One region of the Staphylococcus capitis subsp. capitis genome, then DNA from elsewhere that is predicted to be linked to it. Evidence: riboswitches for the same ligand, from Rfam matches in the RefSeq annotation. Region 1 holds a riboswitch; the other holds the start of a gene.
The links. Region 1 has a riboswitch for thiamine pyrophosphate ahead of tenA (thiaminase II). Riboswitches for the same ligand answer to the same signal wherever they lie in the genome.
Positions count from the first base shown of each region.

Region 2: it holds a riboswitch for thiamine pyrophosphate, as region 1 does, so the genes downstream of both, V6C74_RS11055 (3-oxoacyl-ACP reductase) here and tenA (thiaminase II) in region 1, are expected to answer to the same signal.

Region 1 is NZ_CP145263.1:785,834-794,382, forward strand. Features, by position in the region: gene fabZ (3-hydroxyacyl-ACP dehydratase FabZ) at 1-109, shown strand, start outside; gene V6C74_RS03925 (YwpF-like family protein) at 190-633, opposite strand; gene V6C74_RS03930 (single-stranded DNA-binding protein) at 824-1,219, shown strand; gene V6C74_RS03935 (transglycosylase family protein) at 1,614-2,339, shown strand; TPP riboswitch at 2,459-2,557, shown strand; gene tenA (thiaminase II) at 2,635-3,330, shown strand; gene thiD (bifunctional hydroxymethylpyrimidine kinase/phosphomethylpyrimidine kinase) at 3,317-4,138, shown strand; gene thiM (hydroxyethylthiazole kinase) at 4,131-4,919, shown strand; gene thiE (thiamine phosphate synthase) at 4,926-5,564, shown strand; gene yidC (membrane protein insertase YidC) at 5,653-6,525, shown strand; gene V6C74_RS03965 (HD domain-containing protein) at 6,584-7,246, opposite strand; gene cls (cardiolipin synthase) at 7,301-8,549, opposite strand, start outside.
Region 2 is NZ_CP145263.1:2,205,989-2,214,537, forward strand. Features, by position in the region: gene V6C74_RS11025 (glycosyltransferase) at 4-1,509, shown strand; gene V6C74_RS11030 (NADPH-dependent FMN reductase) at 1,614-2,180, opposite strand; gene V6C74_RS11035 (Cof-type HAD-IIB family hydrolase) at 2,197-3,072, opposite strand; gene tadA (tRNA adenosine(34) deaminase TadA) at 3,179-3,685, opposite strand; gene V6C74_RS11045 (deoxynucleoside kinase) at 3,752-4,369, shown strand; gene V6C74_RS11050 (deoxynucleoside kinase) at 4,362-5,027, shown strand; TPP riboswitch at 5,105-5,204, shown strand; gene V6C74_RS11055 (3-oxoacyl-ACP reductase) at 5,299-6,051, shown strand; gene V6C74_RS11060 (HAD family hydrolase) at 6,195-6,896, opposite strand; gene V6C74_RS11065 (branched-chain amino acid aminotransferase) at 7,054-8,130, opposite strand; gene V6C74_RS11070 (NAD-dependent epimerase/dehydratase family protein) at 8,413-8,549, opposite strand, start outside.

The DNA.
Region 1 (8,549 bases):
AGAAATTACTAAAATTAAAGGTCCAATCGGTAAAGGTAGTGCGAAAGCTACAGTCGATGGTCAACTTGCTTGTAGCTGTGAACTAACATTTGCTATTCAAGATGCTTAAACTATTCCTTATTATAAAAGGAGTGTATCAAGAACTAATTGAGATGAATTAGTTCCTTTTACACTCCTTTTTTTATTTATTTAATTTCTTTCAAATTTTTCTTCTTTTAGTTTAGGTTTAGATTGCATCATTCGATTAAAGGTCTTCTTAAGCTCTTCACCAGTTAAACCATCATCTACCAATTCCTCTAGTAAGCTTTCGGCATAGACTTGTCTTAAAGTATAAATATGACATTCCAAAACAACAGACATTGATTTTTTAAAATTAGCGACATTTTTAACCGTAGCATCAAATAAAGCTGGATCATTTGCAGGTCTAGTGATGACTACTCTAATATCTAATAATTGTTTATCATCCATATATGTTTTAAATGTTTCATAGTGCTCATTTGAAATAATAATCTCAAGTAACCAGCCTGTTCCACTACCTTCTTTATTTATAATAACGCCATCTTCGATTTCATATTCTGAAACGCCACCATTCTCATTTACAATTTGAAACCGAACAGCCTTAAATGTTTTCATTATTTCACATCCCAATTGTTTTTTAAATATACAATAAATTAAATTATAAGCAGTTATGAACTTAATTAATGATTATTTTCTTTAAATATATCAAAAACATACTACAAATAGCTATCATTTTAAGGGTATTTGTAATTTTGACCAAATTATAACCCGTCAATTATTATGTATTACAAGAAGGAGGTGACACATGTTAAACAAAATAGTAATAGTAGGAAGGTTGACTAAAGATGCTCAAATTTATGAGAAGGAGGATAGTAAGGTCGCAACATTTTGTGTAGCAACTGAAAGAAATTACAAAGATGAAAATAATGAAATATCAAGTGATTATTTATTGTGTAAAGCTTTCGGCAAAACAGCAACCAATATCGAAAAATATACTAGTCAAGGTACATTAGTAGGTATAACAGGACAAATGCGTTCAAGAAAATATGAAAAAGAAGGACAAAAGCATTTTGTAACCGAACTATATGTAGAAACAATTAAATTTATGTCTCCAAAAACTAAACATAATGAAATCCTCTCTCAAAATCAATACGATGAAGACACTTATCATTCAGACGACATTGAAATTATTAATATTTAAAAATTAATTCTCTCCCTAAACTCCATCCTATTTTTAATAAAAATTAAATTATCCTTTTCTTTCAATTATACTCAAGCGACCTACTTTGATCGGCCAATATTAAAGTAAGGTCGCTTTTAATATTTAAGTCATCAATCATTCAATCAACTTATAATTATCTGACAGATTTCAATTATATTACAAACTTGTTTAAGAATCGATACAATCTCAAAACTGTCATGACAGTTTTGAGTAGAAATTTAATTCCAATTATAATTAATATTCATTGTAATTCGAGTGTAAAAAAGAGCTTGTTTTTTTTATTTCACTGTAACCTACACTGTTTATACAGATGTTAGAGTAGTACTTGTAAATTAGTTAAGAAAACAAATCACTTTTAGGAGGATTTTTAATAATGAAAAAGACAATTATTGCATCATCATTAGCAGTAGGATTAGGCGTTGTAGCAGGTAATGCTGGACACGACGCACACGCAAGTGAAGCAACAAACGTTGATAAAGCAGAATTAGCTCAAAAAGCTCAATCAAATGACCAATCATTAAACGAAAGCCCTATCCAAAAAGGTGCTTATAACGTAAACTTTGATTACAATGGTTTCAATTATCACTTTGAATCAAATGGTACTCACTGGAGCTGGAACTATGCACAAAATGGTCAAGCTACTCCACAACAAGATGTAAGCAACCAAACTTCAGCTGACCAAGTAAGTTCACAACAACAAACTAGCCAAGCTCAACAAGCTCAACCAGAACAAACTTCTGCTCCACAAACTGAGCAAACTCAACAACCACAAGCTAAAGCAACTACTTCTTACAGTGCACCAACTAACAACACTGCAAGTAGTCAAGCTTCATCAAACCAAGCTTCAAGTGGTTCATCAGTAAACTTAAATTCACACTTAAAACAAATTGCTCAACGTGAATCAGGTGGCGACATCCACGCTATCAACCCTTCAACTGGCGCAGCTGGTAAATTCCAATTCTTACAATCAACTTGGGATTCAGTAGCTCCAGAACAATATAAAGGTCAATCTCCAGCTAACGCTCCAGAAAGCGTACAAGACGCTGCAGCAGTTAAATTATACAACACTGCAGGCGCTAGCCAATGGGTAACTGCATAATTTAAATATATGATTATTAACCATCTTCTCAATATGAGAAGATGGTTTTTTTATTTAGAAGCACATTTAATTGATTTAGTGAGAGTCGTTTGATAATGTAATTATTGAATTAAATAAATATTAACTACTAGGGGAGCCACAAGGCTGAGATGATATGATTCAGACCCTTATAACCTGATTTGGTTAGTACCAACGTAGGAAAGTAGTCTTTATCAAATAAGCATCGCTATGCCCAGATTTAGCTACTTTTCATTGTTGGAAAGTAGTTTTTTTATTATCCAAGGAGGCTTATTTAATGAAATTTTCACAAGAATTAAGGGAAGAAGCTCAACCAATTATTGAAAGAATTTACAATGATAACTTTATTCAAGAATTATTAGCTGGGACTTTACCTAAACAAGCAGTACGTCAATATTTAAGAGCGGATGCATCATATTTAAAAGAATTTACAAACTTATATGCCTTACTTATTCCAAAGGTTCACACTATGCAAGATGTAAAATTCTTAGTCGAACAGATTGAATTCATGTTAGATGGTGAAGTAGAGGCACATGAAGTACTGGCTGATTATATCAATGAATCTTATGAAGAAATTGTTAAAGAAAAAGTTTGGCCACCAAGTGGAGATCACTATATTAAGCATATGTATTATAATGCTTATGCTCATGAAAATGCAGCATACACTATAGCTGCAATGGCACCTTGTCCTTACGTATATGCAGTTATAGCTAAGCGTGCGATTAAAGATCCTAAATTAAATAAAGATTCAATTACCGCAAAGTGGTTTGATTTTTATAGTACTGAAATGGATCCACTTGTTGATGTTTTCGATCAATTGATGGATCGTTTAACGGAAGAATGTACTGATAAAGAAAAGCAAGAAATCAAAGAAAACTTCTTGCAAAGTACAGTACATGAGCGCCATTTCTTTAATATGGCTTATATCGATGAAAAATGGGATTTTGGAGGAGAAAACCATGAACAAGCCTAAAATAGCATTAACGATAGCTGGAACAGATCCCACTGGTGGCGCAGGGGTAATGGCTGATTTAAAATCTTTCCATTCATGTGGCGTATACGGTATGGCAGCAATCACTAGCATTGTCGCTCAAAATACTCTAGGTGTTCAGAGCATTCATAATTTGGAAACAAGTTGGGTACAAGAGCAACTTGATAGTGTTTTTGATGATGAATTACCACATGCTATAAAAACAGGAATGATTGCAACTAAAGAAACAATGGAACTGATACAAAGTTATTTGAAAAAGTATTCAGATATTCCTTATGTTATTGATCCTGTTATGTTGGCGAAGAGTGGAGATTCACTCATGGACGATGATACTAAATCTCACTTACAAACTACCTTATTACCTTTAGCTGATGTTGTAACACCAAATATTCCTGAAGCAGAGGAAATTACTGGTTTAAAAATAGATAGTGAAGACAATATCCGCAAAGCAGGAGATATTTTTATCAATGAGATTGGTAGTAAAGGCGTTGTTATTAAAGGTGGTCATTCTGCTGATTTAAATAACGCTAAAGATTTCTTATTTACGAAGGACGATTTTTATACTTTTGAAAATAAACGCTTCGATACTAAACATACACACGGAACTGGTTGTACATTTTCAGCAGTAATCACTGCAGAACTAGCTAAAGGTCGTTCTATATATCAAGCAGTAGAAAAAGCTAAGTCGTTTATTTCAATGAGTATTGAACATACGCCTGAAATTGGTAAAGGAAGAGGTCCAGTGAATCACTTTGCATATTTAAAGAAGGTAGGTTTAGATGATGAATAATTTAGAAAGATTACGTTCAGAAAATCCACTTATTGTTTGCTATACCAATGACGTTGTTAAAAATTTTACAGCTAACGGGTTACTTAGTTTAGGAGCAAGTCCAGCAATGAGTGAAGCACCTGAAGAAGCAGAAGAATTTTACAAAGTGGCAAGTGCATTAGTGATTAATATAGGTACACTAACTCATGATAATGAAGAAGATATCATGAAAATAGGGAGAATCGCTAACGAACAAGGTACGCCAATTGTCTTCGACCCCGTGGCAGTAGGCGCGTCTTCTTACAGAAAACAATTTTGTAAGAGATTTTTAGAACAAATTGAAGTTTCTGTAATAAAGGGAAACGCATCAGAACTACTTACGCTTGTTGACTCTCAAACTACGATGAAAGGAACAGATAGTGATAGTTCACTTGATGCAGTTGAAATTGCTAGAAAGGCCCATAAAAATCTCGAAACAGCAATTGTCATTACAGGTAAGGAAGACGTTGTCGCACAAAATAATCAAATTGTTAAACTTGCTAATGGCTCACCTCTTCTAGCTAAAATTACCGGTGCAGGTTGCCTTTTAGGTGGAGTAGTGGCAAGCTTCTTATTTAGAAATACTCGACCAGAAATTGAACAGTTAATTGAAGCGGTTAGTGTGTACAATATTGCTGCAGAATTAGCTGAAAATAAAAACCATGTCCATGGCCCTGGATCATTTTTACCAGAATTGCTCGATCAAATGTATCAAATTGATGAGACAACATTTGAAAAATATGTACATAAAGTAGAGGTTTAATCTTATATGTTTAGCTCAGAGCAATTACAAGTATATTTTATTTGTGGAACTCAAGACATACCAGAAAATAGAACCATTGAACAAGTACTTGATGAGGCTTTGAAAGCCGGAATCACTATGTATCAATTTCGTGAAAAGGGCCCATCATCTTTAATAGGTGAAGAGAAGAAACAGTTAGCAATAAATTTAAAACGAAAATGCGAGAGATATCACGTACCATTCATTGTCAATGACGATATAGAGTTAGCAAAATATATTGATGCTGATGGTGTTCATGTTGGTCAGGATGATAAAGAAGTTAAAGATTTTGCTATGCAGTTTAGAAATAAAATTATAGGTTTGAGTGTGGGTAATTTAGATGAGTATCAACAATCGGATTTATCTCAAGTGGATTACATAGGTGTAGGGCCTATGTATACCACTACGTCAAAAGATGATGCTAACGCTCCTGTTGGTCCTCATATGATTACAAAATTGCGAGATTATGTTGGAGAATTACCTATTGTAGCAATAGGTGGTATTAATGAAACAAATATTGAACCAATTGCTGAAGCCGGTGCTGATGGCGTTTCAGTAATTTCTGCAATAACTAGAAGTAAGAATATTGACAAGACTGTTAAGCATTTTCGTAAATACTTTAATTAATCAATATATTTTTCCACTTTTTGTTTTCTACTATAGTATGAGTATGATAAAATGAATCCTATGTGAATATTACAATAGAGGTGGAAAAATGAAGAAAAAAGCGTTACTACCTTTGTTTTTAGGGATAATGGTTTTTCTAGCAGGGTGTGACTACTCTAAACCTGAAAAGCAGGACGGATTCTTCTTTAATACATTCGTTCAGCCAATGAAACATCTCTTACAATGGTTAGGAAATGATGTATTTAATAACGACTATGGACTAGCGATTATTATCTTAGTTCTTGTTATACGTTTAATCTTGTTACCATTCATGTTATCAAACTATAAAAATAGTCATATGATGCGTGAAAAAATGAAAGTAGCTAAGCCAGAAGTTGATGGTATTCAAGAAAAAGTTAAACGTGCTCGTACTCAAGAAGAGAAAATGGCGGCAAACCAAGAATTGATGGAAGTTTATAAAAAATATGATATGAATCCGATGAAGAGCATGCTCGGTTGTTTACCAATGCTTATTCAAATGCCAATTATCATGGGATTATATTTCGTATTAAAAGATAAACTTGTTAATGGACTTTCTGATCATCCACATTTCTTATGGTTTAATTTAACTAAACCAGATATTTGGATTACGATTATTGCCGGTGTTCTTTACTTTGTTCAAGCATATGTTTCAAGTAAAACGATGCCTCAAGAGCAACGCCAAATGGGATACATGATGATGATTGTTTCACCAATCATGATTATTTGGATTTCATTACAAGCGTCATCTGCACTTGGTTTATATTGGTCAGTCAGTGCCTTATTCTTAGTAATACAAACGCATTTTGCAAATTTGTATTACTCTAAACTTGCTAAAAAAGAAGTTCAACCTTTCATCGAACAATATGAAAAAGAACATAATCCGTCTTCTAATAAAAAAGGCAAAAATACGCAAGTTGTTTCTAAAAAGAATAAGAAATAGGTAATAAGAAAAGCCAGCAAATTAAATTATGATTTGCTGGCTTTTTCATGTGTCAAATTTACAAATTTGTGTTGTTATTGAAATTCCATTCGTGTAAAAATTGTTTTAAGAATTGAAGCATAAAATGATGACGTTCTTCAGCAAGCTTTCTTCCAGTTGAGGTATGCATCAAACTTTTAAGTTTTAATAATTTTTCGTAAAAGTGCTTAATTGCTGAAGGATCAAATGCTTCAATATTATCAGTATGTAGTGATTCGAATGGCACGTTAGATTCAGTCCACATTGGTTCGCCGAAATATCCAGCGAATTGAAAAGTTCGAGCAATTCCGATTGCGCCTAGCGCATCCAAACGATCAGCATCTCTTACGATTTGCCCTTCAATCGATAATGTGGCTTGATTGTTTTTACCACCACGGTAACTCATATTTTGTATAATATGCAAAACATGTTGAATATCATCTTGGGTTAAGTCAATCGTTTCTAGAAAAGTAGAAAGTTTATCATATGCTTGTTGTTCATTCGTTATTTTGCTATCCACTGTGTCATGTAATAAAGCGGCAAGTTCTATAATCGTTGTATGTACTAAACCCTCATTTAAAGCGATATACTTTGCTAATGTATGAACCCGTTCTACATGCGCGATATCGTGCCCAGTGTGATCATCTTTATGAACCATTTTCATATAGTTACATGCGTGTTTAATTTTTAATTCATTTTCCATAATAGTCTCCTTCACAAATAAAAGGTTTAGGAACAACCCAGACCTTTCAATTTATTATAGAATTGGTGACAATAATTGAGAAATACCTTCTTTAAATTTAATCCAAGTACTGCGTTGCTCGTATCTTTCTTCTGTAAGTCTAGATGACACTTTCATATCGTTAATAAATGCTTGCTTAAGGGAGCGTGCGACACTCTCATCATAAATAAAGGCATTTACTTCAAAATTCAATGTGAAACTACGATTATCCATATTAGCAGTACCTACACTTGCGAGTTCATCATCGATGACCAATACTTTAGAATGTAGGAAGCCATTCTCGTAATGATACACCTTTACGCCGGCCTCAAGTAAAGATGCGACATTTTTAAGTGTAGCCCAGTATACGAATGGATGGTCTGGCATACTTGGAATCATAATATTGACTGCCACACCACCAAGTGCAGCAATTTTAATTGAGTCTAAAAATGCTTGATCTGGTATAAAGTAGGGGGATTGAATATAAATTGATTCTTTAGCTGATGATATCATTTTTAAGTAACCGTATTTGATTTGTTCCCAATCTTCATCAGGTCCACTAGAAGCGATTTGAATGCCGATTGTTCCTCCAGAATTAACATCAGGGAAATATCGTTCTTGATAAGTTAAATTGTCTCGGGTAGATTGTGAATTCCAATCTAAAATAAATCGAAGTTGTAATGCATTTACAGCATCACCTACAATACGTAGATGCGTGTCACGCCAGTAACCAAACTTCTTAGATTTACCTAAATATTCATCACCTACATTGAAACCACCAACATAACCAATTTTACCGTCGATAATAACGATCTTTCTGTGGTTTCGGTTATTCATACGTAAATTAATTAATGGCAATTTTGATGGGAAGAATGATTCAGCATGCCCACCTTTATTTCTGAAATGTTTTAAATCCTTTTTACGTAAGTCCCTCGAACCCATATCGTCATATAGCATTTTCACTTCAATGCCTTCTTCGGCTTTCTTTTCAAGTTCACTAAGAATTTGTTTCCCAAGTCCATCACTATGAAAGATATAGTACTGAATATGTATGTAGTCTTGAGCATTACGGATATCATTAATTAAATCATCGAATTTTTGTTGACCATCAGTATAAATAGTTAAATCATTATCAGTCGTTAGAAAGGCAGCATTATTATAAAGTAACATTTGCACCATTTCTTTAAATTTAACTATTTGATGGTTACCTTTAGAGAAATCTTGTTTCTTGAGCGCTTCCAATTGCTCATCGACAATCATTTCTAAACCGACTTTATCTTCTTTA
Region 2 (8,549 bases), 1.0 Mb from region 1:
CGAATGTTTTATTTTGTAGGAAACAATATTGGTCAAAAAATCACAGGTATTGAAAAAGCTATTATTAATCGTTTAAACCTTTTTAAAGAAAATAAATATTCATCAAAAGTTATTCTATTAGCATGGAATCGTTACTTAACTGATACAGCATCAAATTATTTAATGCATGAAGATTACATAAATATGTACGATTATTTTCAAGAAGCTACGCAAGTAACTATAAATATTGAATCGATAAATAGTAAAAATTGGTTACATGATTGGCAGCATGATTGTGGATACACAATTAAGTATGTTGAACATTCTAATGATGTACGCGTTTATGATGGTAACAACTTTATAATGTATGCCCATTTTACAGATGAGACTTATAAAAAACTTGATTATCTTAATTATTTCGATACATCTCGTAGGAAAATCAAAAGAGAGCTTTATGATACTCGAGGATTCTTAAGTTGTACTAGAATTTTATCAACTGATCAAAAAATTCAATCGGAGTTTTACTATTCTCCTCAAAGAGAAGTTAAATTAGAGAAATATTATGATATTGATTCAAATGAACCTAATATAGCTAAGAAAATACTATTACATCATCAGGGGAGAACGTATTTCTTCAATAATGATACTGAGTTAAGTGCATTTTTCATAGAACAAATTTATTGCAGTGGTGATCTTTTCTTTAGTGACAGAAATTTAATTTCATCGCATGTTTTTAATTCTACAATTCATACAATACCGGTTGTAGCCGTTTTGCATAGTACTCATGTCAAAGATATTAATGATTTGATGCATTCAAGGATTAAAAATGTCTATAAAGGCGTCTTCGATCATTTAGAACGCTACAAAGCCATAGTAGTTTCAACGGAGCAACAAGCCGAAGATGTACGTCATAGAATTAAGGACTGTATTCCAGTTTATGCGATACCTGTAGGTTTCTCTGAAAGTACATCACAACATAATATAGGATATACATCTCAAAAATTAATTTCTGTAGCAAGATACTCCCCTGAAAAGCAATTAGAACAACAAATTAAGCTGGTTAGTAAATTAAAAGGGTTATTCCCCAAAATTGAATTACATTTATATGGTTTTGGGCCTAAAGAAAGTAAACTTAAAACATTAATTAATGATTATCATGTAGAAAATCATGTATTTTTAAGAGGATTTCTTAATGACTTAACAGAAGAATTTAAAACAGCATATGTTAATTTAATTACAAGTAATATGGAAGGATTCTCATTAGCACTATTAGAAGCTCAATCGCATGGTGTTCCTTCTATTAGCTATAATATTAAATATGGACCAGGTGAATTAATTATTCCTGATTATAATGGCTCACTAGTAGAGTTTAACAATGAAGATCAACTATATGAAACTGTGAAGGCTCTACTGGAAGAACCGGAATTACAACAAAAATATGCTCAAAATAGTATTGAATCATCCAAAAATTTTAGTAAGGATGCCATTATAAATAGATGGCAACAATTAATAAATGATATCAATACATAGATTTTAGAATATCAGCCCATAAAAATAATAGCAGTAAGCCGGTTTTAATTAAGAACCTTCTTACTGCTACTTTTATTTAAAATTATATTGTATAACTGTACGTTTTATTTTAAATGTTCATAAGGACTGTTATTTACAAATGAAACGATTTGATCTACGAATAATTTTGCACGTAATTGGAATTCACTATCCTCTAAGTATAATGTGCCATCGTCTAATTTTGCGTAATCTGAATCATGTGTAGCAATTTGTGTAGGAACTGCAATACCTAATAAACTGCGTATAATCACTCTTAAATGTGATAATGGTTCTGAACTTACAATACCTCCACTATTTCCAATGAGACCCACCGGTTTCATTTTGAAATAATCCATATTTAAATGATCTAGAGCGTTCTTAAGTATGCCAGAAAATGAGCCATGATAATTAGGCGTTCCAAGAATAAAGAAATCCGCTTCCATTGCTTTATCCTGAAGCTCTTTAACATTATTTTTAATATCTTCAGCAGCTTGTGTTGTACCAGAAAAGTCTAATTGATGAATTGGTTTCTCAGCTAAATCAAATATATCTACATCAACATCATGTTCATCTAATTGACCTATAAGGTATTTAGCTAAAGCATTAGTATGAGAACCTACTCTAGCACTGCCTACAATTATTAATCCTTTCATCTTTTACACCTCTTAATTATGTTAATTGATTCTCTTCTTTTAAAAATTTCTTAATTGCTTTACCGACTCCGCTGTTTTCATTTGAATCAGTCACATACTTAGCGACTGTCTTAACTTCTGGTGCAGCATTATCCATTGCGACCGAATAACCGACTCTTTCAAGCATTGAGACATCATTTAAGTTATCCCCTAGTGCCATGACATCTTTTAAATCAATGCCGAGTTGTTTCGCAATAGTAGATAAAGCTATGCCTTTTTGCGCATCTGAATGTGTAATTTCTAAATTACCTCTTGAAGATGAAGAAACTGCAAGGTTTGGTGATTGAGCTAATTCTTGACCTACAAGATCAATTTTTTCTAAATCAGAATCGAACGCTAAAATTTTCATGATTAATTCACCAGGAATATCTTCAATTTTGTCATAATTATCAACAATTTTTAAAGTTCCATTATCTATACGTTTTTGAATACTGTTCTCGATTTTCTCAACATCTGCTTTTTGACCAGCACGTTCAGCGATATCAATATAAATTTCTAAGTCTCTTTGAGGATTTTCCGTATAAATCCCTCTATTTGTGTAAACTTGATAATATATGTCTTTTTCTTTCAATGTAGACGTTATCTTACTCACTAAAGAATGATTAAGATGAGATGTACTCATAATATTGAACGTTTCATCGCGAACTTCGGCTCCGTTCAAGCAGATATATGGTACTTTTAAATCTGTTTCAGCAACTGGTGTATTCGCTTCGTAAAATGCACGCCCTGTCGCGATAACAACAGTGATACCATGTTCTTGTGCAAATTTAATCGCTTCTTGGTTCTCTTGAGAAATTTCGTGTGCAGCATTAAGGAGCGTTCCATCCATATCTGTTGCAATTAGCTCTATCATTCGTTGACCTCGTTTCTTCCCGTTTGTAGGTATTTATTTTTAATTTAGGTTTTTAAATTTAATTTTTGAAAAGGTTAGCATGTATTGTCACTCTTTTCATACACAATTATTCTAACAAATTTGTGTCATTTTGTATCTTTGCTTGTTTGAGTGCCTTCTTTTGTTGGCGAATATTTTTGAAGAAATCACGTAAAAGTGTGCTGCATTCATTTTCCAAAATACCCGACTCAACAATAGCTCTGTGGTTGAATTGAGGCTTCTCTAACAAGTTCATCAAACTGCCGGTACATCCTCCCTTAGGATCAACAGCACCATAAACCACTCGTGGTATTCGACTCATCACGATGGCTCCTGCACACATCACGCAGGGTTCAAGGGTGACATAAAGAGTACATTCTTCTAAACGCCAACTACCCACTACCTTAGATGCACGTTCAATCGCAATGTGTTCAGCGTGTGCAGTAGGTAGTTGTAAGGATTCTCTTAAATTATGAGCGTGTGCAATGACTTGATCATTTTTAACAATGACAGCTCCAATGGGCACCTCCCCTAGAGCTTGTGCTTTCTGAGCTTCTTTGATTGCTAAACGCATGTAATCTTTATCAGTTCTCATATGTGTTGCAATACCTCACTTATGGTACAATACTCATTGTCTATTTTAACATTTGGAGAAGTGAATATGAATAAACCATTTATTGCAATTGAAGGACCTATAGGTGTTGGTAAATCTTCACTTGCACGAATGCTAAGTCAAACGCTTGGTTATTACGAAGAGAAAGAAATTGTTGACGAAAATCCTTTTCTATCAGACTTTTATGACGACATAGAAAAGTGGAGCTTTCAAACAGAAATGTTCTTTTTATGTAACAGATATAAACAAATTCAAGATATCGAGGCGTTAGAACAAGGCGTTGTAAGTGATTACCACATACATAAAAATAAAATATTTGCAAATAACACATTAGATTCGAAAGAGTTCGATAAATTCAGTCGCATTTATGATATTTTGACTGAAGATCTTGAAATGCCTAATATGATTATCTTTTTAGATGCAGATTTAGATGTTCTCAAAGCTAGAATAGCTAAACGTAATCGTAATTTTGAACATACTATTGAGGATGATTATTTATTAAAGCTGAAACAAGATTATAAAGCTTATTATGAATCCTTGAAAAATGAGGGCGCGAATGTCATACGTATTGACACAACTGAGAAAGATTTTGTTAACAATAGTGACGACTATAAAGAAATTTTAGAATTAATAAAACCAATGATTGGAGATAATATAGATGAATAATTTTGGTATTCCTCAAAATGCGATTATCACTATTGCAGGTACTGTGGGCGTCGGAAAGTCAACATTAACACAGGCGCTTGCTGATAAATTAAATTTTAAAACTTCTTTTGAAAATGTTGATCATAATCCTTATTTAGATAAATTCTATCATGATTTTGAGCGTTGGAGTTTTCATCTACAAATTTACTTTTTAGCGGAACGCTTTAAAGAACAAAAGCGTATGTTTGAATATGGTGGTGGCTTCGTACAGGACCGTTCTATTTATGAAGATGTTGATATTTTTGCGAAAATGCATGAAGAACAAGGTACAATGAGCCCGGAAGATTTTCACACGTATTCAGAATTATTTAACGCTATGGTAATGACACCTTATTTTCCTAAACCAGATGTGTTAATTTATTTAGAATGTGATTATGATGAAGTGATTGATCGTATTAAGCAACGTGGTCGTGATATGGAAATTAATACAGACCCTGAATATTGGAAAAAATTATTCAAACGTTACGATGATTGGATTAATAATTTTGATGCTTGTCCAGTGGTGCGCGTCAATATTAATGAGTATGATATTCACGAAAATCTGGATTCACTAGACCCAATTATCGATAAAATAGCTCATATCATCCAGACTCATCGCCAAGTTGATACAAGACCTTAAAGTGAATTGAAACTTTGCTTATATTCTATTTTTTGACAACCGATCTAATTATATATAGGTTAATACTACAAGTTAATGAATTACACTAGGGGTGTTTTTAACTGAGATGGAATCTATCCAAACCCTTTGAACCTGAATCTAGTTTAAACTAGCGTAGGAAAGTGTGATGACGCTCTTAATATTAATTTGTCATAATATGTGATGACTAAGAAGCACAACTTTTTTACGGAAGTTGCGCTTCTTTTTTTAAAAAATTTTAGGAGGATTAAAAATGGCAAAAACTGCAATTATTACTGGAAGTAGCCGTGGTTTAGGAGCGGTAATTGCTCAAACATTAATTAATAAAGGTTATAACGTTGTTGTGAATTATAAACATAGCAGAGAAAAAGCTGAAAAATTGATTGAGAATATTAGTAATGAAAAAGCAATTGCAATTCAAGCTGATGTGACAGAACGTGCCGAAGTTAACCAAATGGTCAAAGTTGCAAAGGAACATTTTGGTAATATAGACATTGTTATTAATAATGCACTAGTTAATTTTAAGTTTGATCCAAACCAACAAAAGAACTTCAAAGATTTAACTTGTGAAGATTATCAACAACAACTTGATGGCACTTTAAAAGCTGCATTTAATGTTACACAAAGTGTCATACCTCAATTTATTGAAAAACAGGCAGACAGAATTATTAATATTGGAACAAATCTATATCAAAATCCAGTCGTCCCCTATCATGAATACACGACTGCTAAAGCTGGCTTAATAGGTTTTACTCGTAATATCGCTGCAGAGCTAGGTCAATATGGTGTAACAGCCAATGTGGTTTCTGGGGGATTATTAAAAACTACTGATGCTAGTGCAGTAACGACGCCTGAGGTATTCGACTTAATCGCTCAAACGACACCGCTCAAAAAAGTGACTACGCCACAAGATGTAGCAAATATGGTTGCTTATCTAGCTTCTGATGAAGCAAGTGGTATCACTGGCCAGAATTTAACTGTTGATGGTGGGTTAACAATGAATTAATGTATGATGTTTAATAGAAAATATCGATTAAAACTTACATCTAAATTTAAATGTAGAGTGAAACCTCTTTTTTTAAAGACAAATATAATAAAAGCATGGTTACTTGAACTCACTCAAATATCCATGCTTTTTAATTAATTTTGCTATTTTTTATATTGATCTAAAATTTGTTTTACATCTTTAGCACTGTCAATAATGACATCCGCATCCGCTTCATGAAGTTCCTCTCTTTTTGCGATACCAGTTAGTACTCCTATACTTAAACCTAATTTAGCGTTTACCGCAGTTTTCATATCATTTGTAGTATCACCAATGATAGCAACTTGATCTGGTGAAACATCATAAGCATCAAATAAAGGATTCAACACTTTTGGATTGGGTTTTTCTTCAGCATGAGTTTCTGTAGAAATAATTAAATCAAATAATTCTTTAGATTGCGTTTCTTCTAGAAATTGATCTACGCCTTTTTTGGTATCACTAGTGACAATACCAATTTTATAACCTTCGTTTCTAAGTTCCTGAATAGTCTCTTGTACACCTTCAATCCAATTATTTTCAGGAACACGAGTATCAACAAGTTCTTGGCTAGTATTTCTTGCCCAATCAGATGTATCTTCTCCAGTAACTTTATTAAAAGATTTAATCATATCTCCTAATGATCCTGAACCCATAATTGAATCAGGAACAATTTTATCGTCAACAATTCCAAGTTGACGGTGTGCTACTTCTTTGTCGTGTACAGGAAATGTCTCTAATAGTTTATCAACAAGGCGCACACCGATTTTTTCCCAACTCTTATCAAATTCTATTAGCGTGCCATCTTTATCAAATAATATCCATTCCATTTTTACTTCTCTCCTGAAAATGATTTTTTGTAGTACATTCATTTACATATTATTGTAATATAGAGACTTCAATAATTATAGAAAAGTGGATTATGGTTTCTTTATTTCACAAAAAAGAGCTTTCTCGAATGAGAAAGCTCTTTCAGTGTATAACACATTAATAGTTAGGGACTTCAACTCTCCAACCATATTTATCTTCTAATTTACCGCTTTGAATACCAGTATATGTGTCATATAATTTTTGAGTGATTTCACCTGGCTCATTATTATTAATAACAATTTCTCTGTCTTCATAGCGTAACGTACCTACTGGAGAAATAACCGCTGCAGTACCTGCACCAAATACTTCTGTAAGTTCATCTTTGTCGTAAGCGTCGAATAATTCGTCAATTGAAACTTTTCTTTCTTCAACTTCGTAACCTAAGTCTTCAGCTAATTGAATAATTGATTTTCTAGTAATACCTGGTAAGATACTTCCATTTAATGCAGGTGTGACTATTTTTCCATTTTCAACGAAGAAGATATTCATACTTCCAACTTCTTCGACATATTTTTGTTCCACACCATCTAGCCATAATACTTGGTCATAACCTAATTTATTAGCATTAGTTTGTGCAAGTAGACTAGCAGCATAGTTACCGGCAACTTTCGCAAATCCTACTCCTCCACGTACGGCACGAACATATTCGTCTTCAACATAAATTTTAGTAGTTTTTAACGTGTCTCCACCATAATACGCACCTGAAGGCGATAAAATGATTAATAACTTATATTGTTGAGATGCACGTACACCTAGAATACCTTCCGTAGCAAATACGAATGGACGAATATATAATGATTGCCCTTCACCCTCTGGTACCCAGTCACGTTCAACATCAATAAGTTGTTTTAATCCCTCTAATAATGCTTCTTCGTCAACTTCTGGCATTTCTAAACGCGCTAAAGAATTATTAATACGTTTAAAGTTTTGGTCTGGTCGGAATAATACCACTTCACCGTTGTGTTTATATGCTTTAAGCCCTTCAAATACCGCTTGACCATAATGTAAACCTTGTGCTGCTGGTGAAATTTCAAATGGTGCATAAGGTACAATCTTCATATCATGCCAACCTTTATCTGCATCATAATCCAAACTTAGCATATAGTCTGAAAAATATTGACCGAATCCTAATTTCGATGTGTCTGGTTTTTCTTTCAATGTATCTCGTTGTTCAAATTTTACCTTTTCTGACATGAATATAGCCTCCTAGTAATTTCTCCGAATTGAATAGTTACTCTAAATTATATCAATCGCATTTATACTATTCAACGAGTTTTCTAAGTATTCAAAATAAATGTACAAATATAATTATGTACTCTTTATTAGTTAAACATTACCATATCAAACTTACAAGTTTAGTTATTTACGTATGTTATAGATACATTGGATTTAAAATATAAAAAACTCCTTTTAAAAGTTTTAATTTTAAAAGGAGTAAGTTTTAGCTAAACTACTTTATTAATTATATAAGATTTTCTATTTAGCAACCTTTTCTTTTTCTTCAATTGCTGCGAGCATCAACTTAGTCATTGAGGCTAAATCATATTTTGGATTAAATCCCCACTCACCACGTGAACAGCTCGTATCGATACTATCAGGCCATGTTGAAGCAA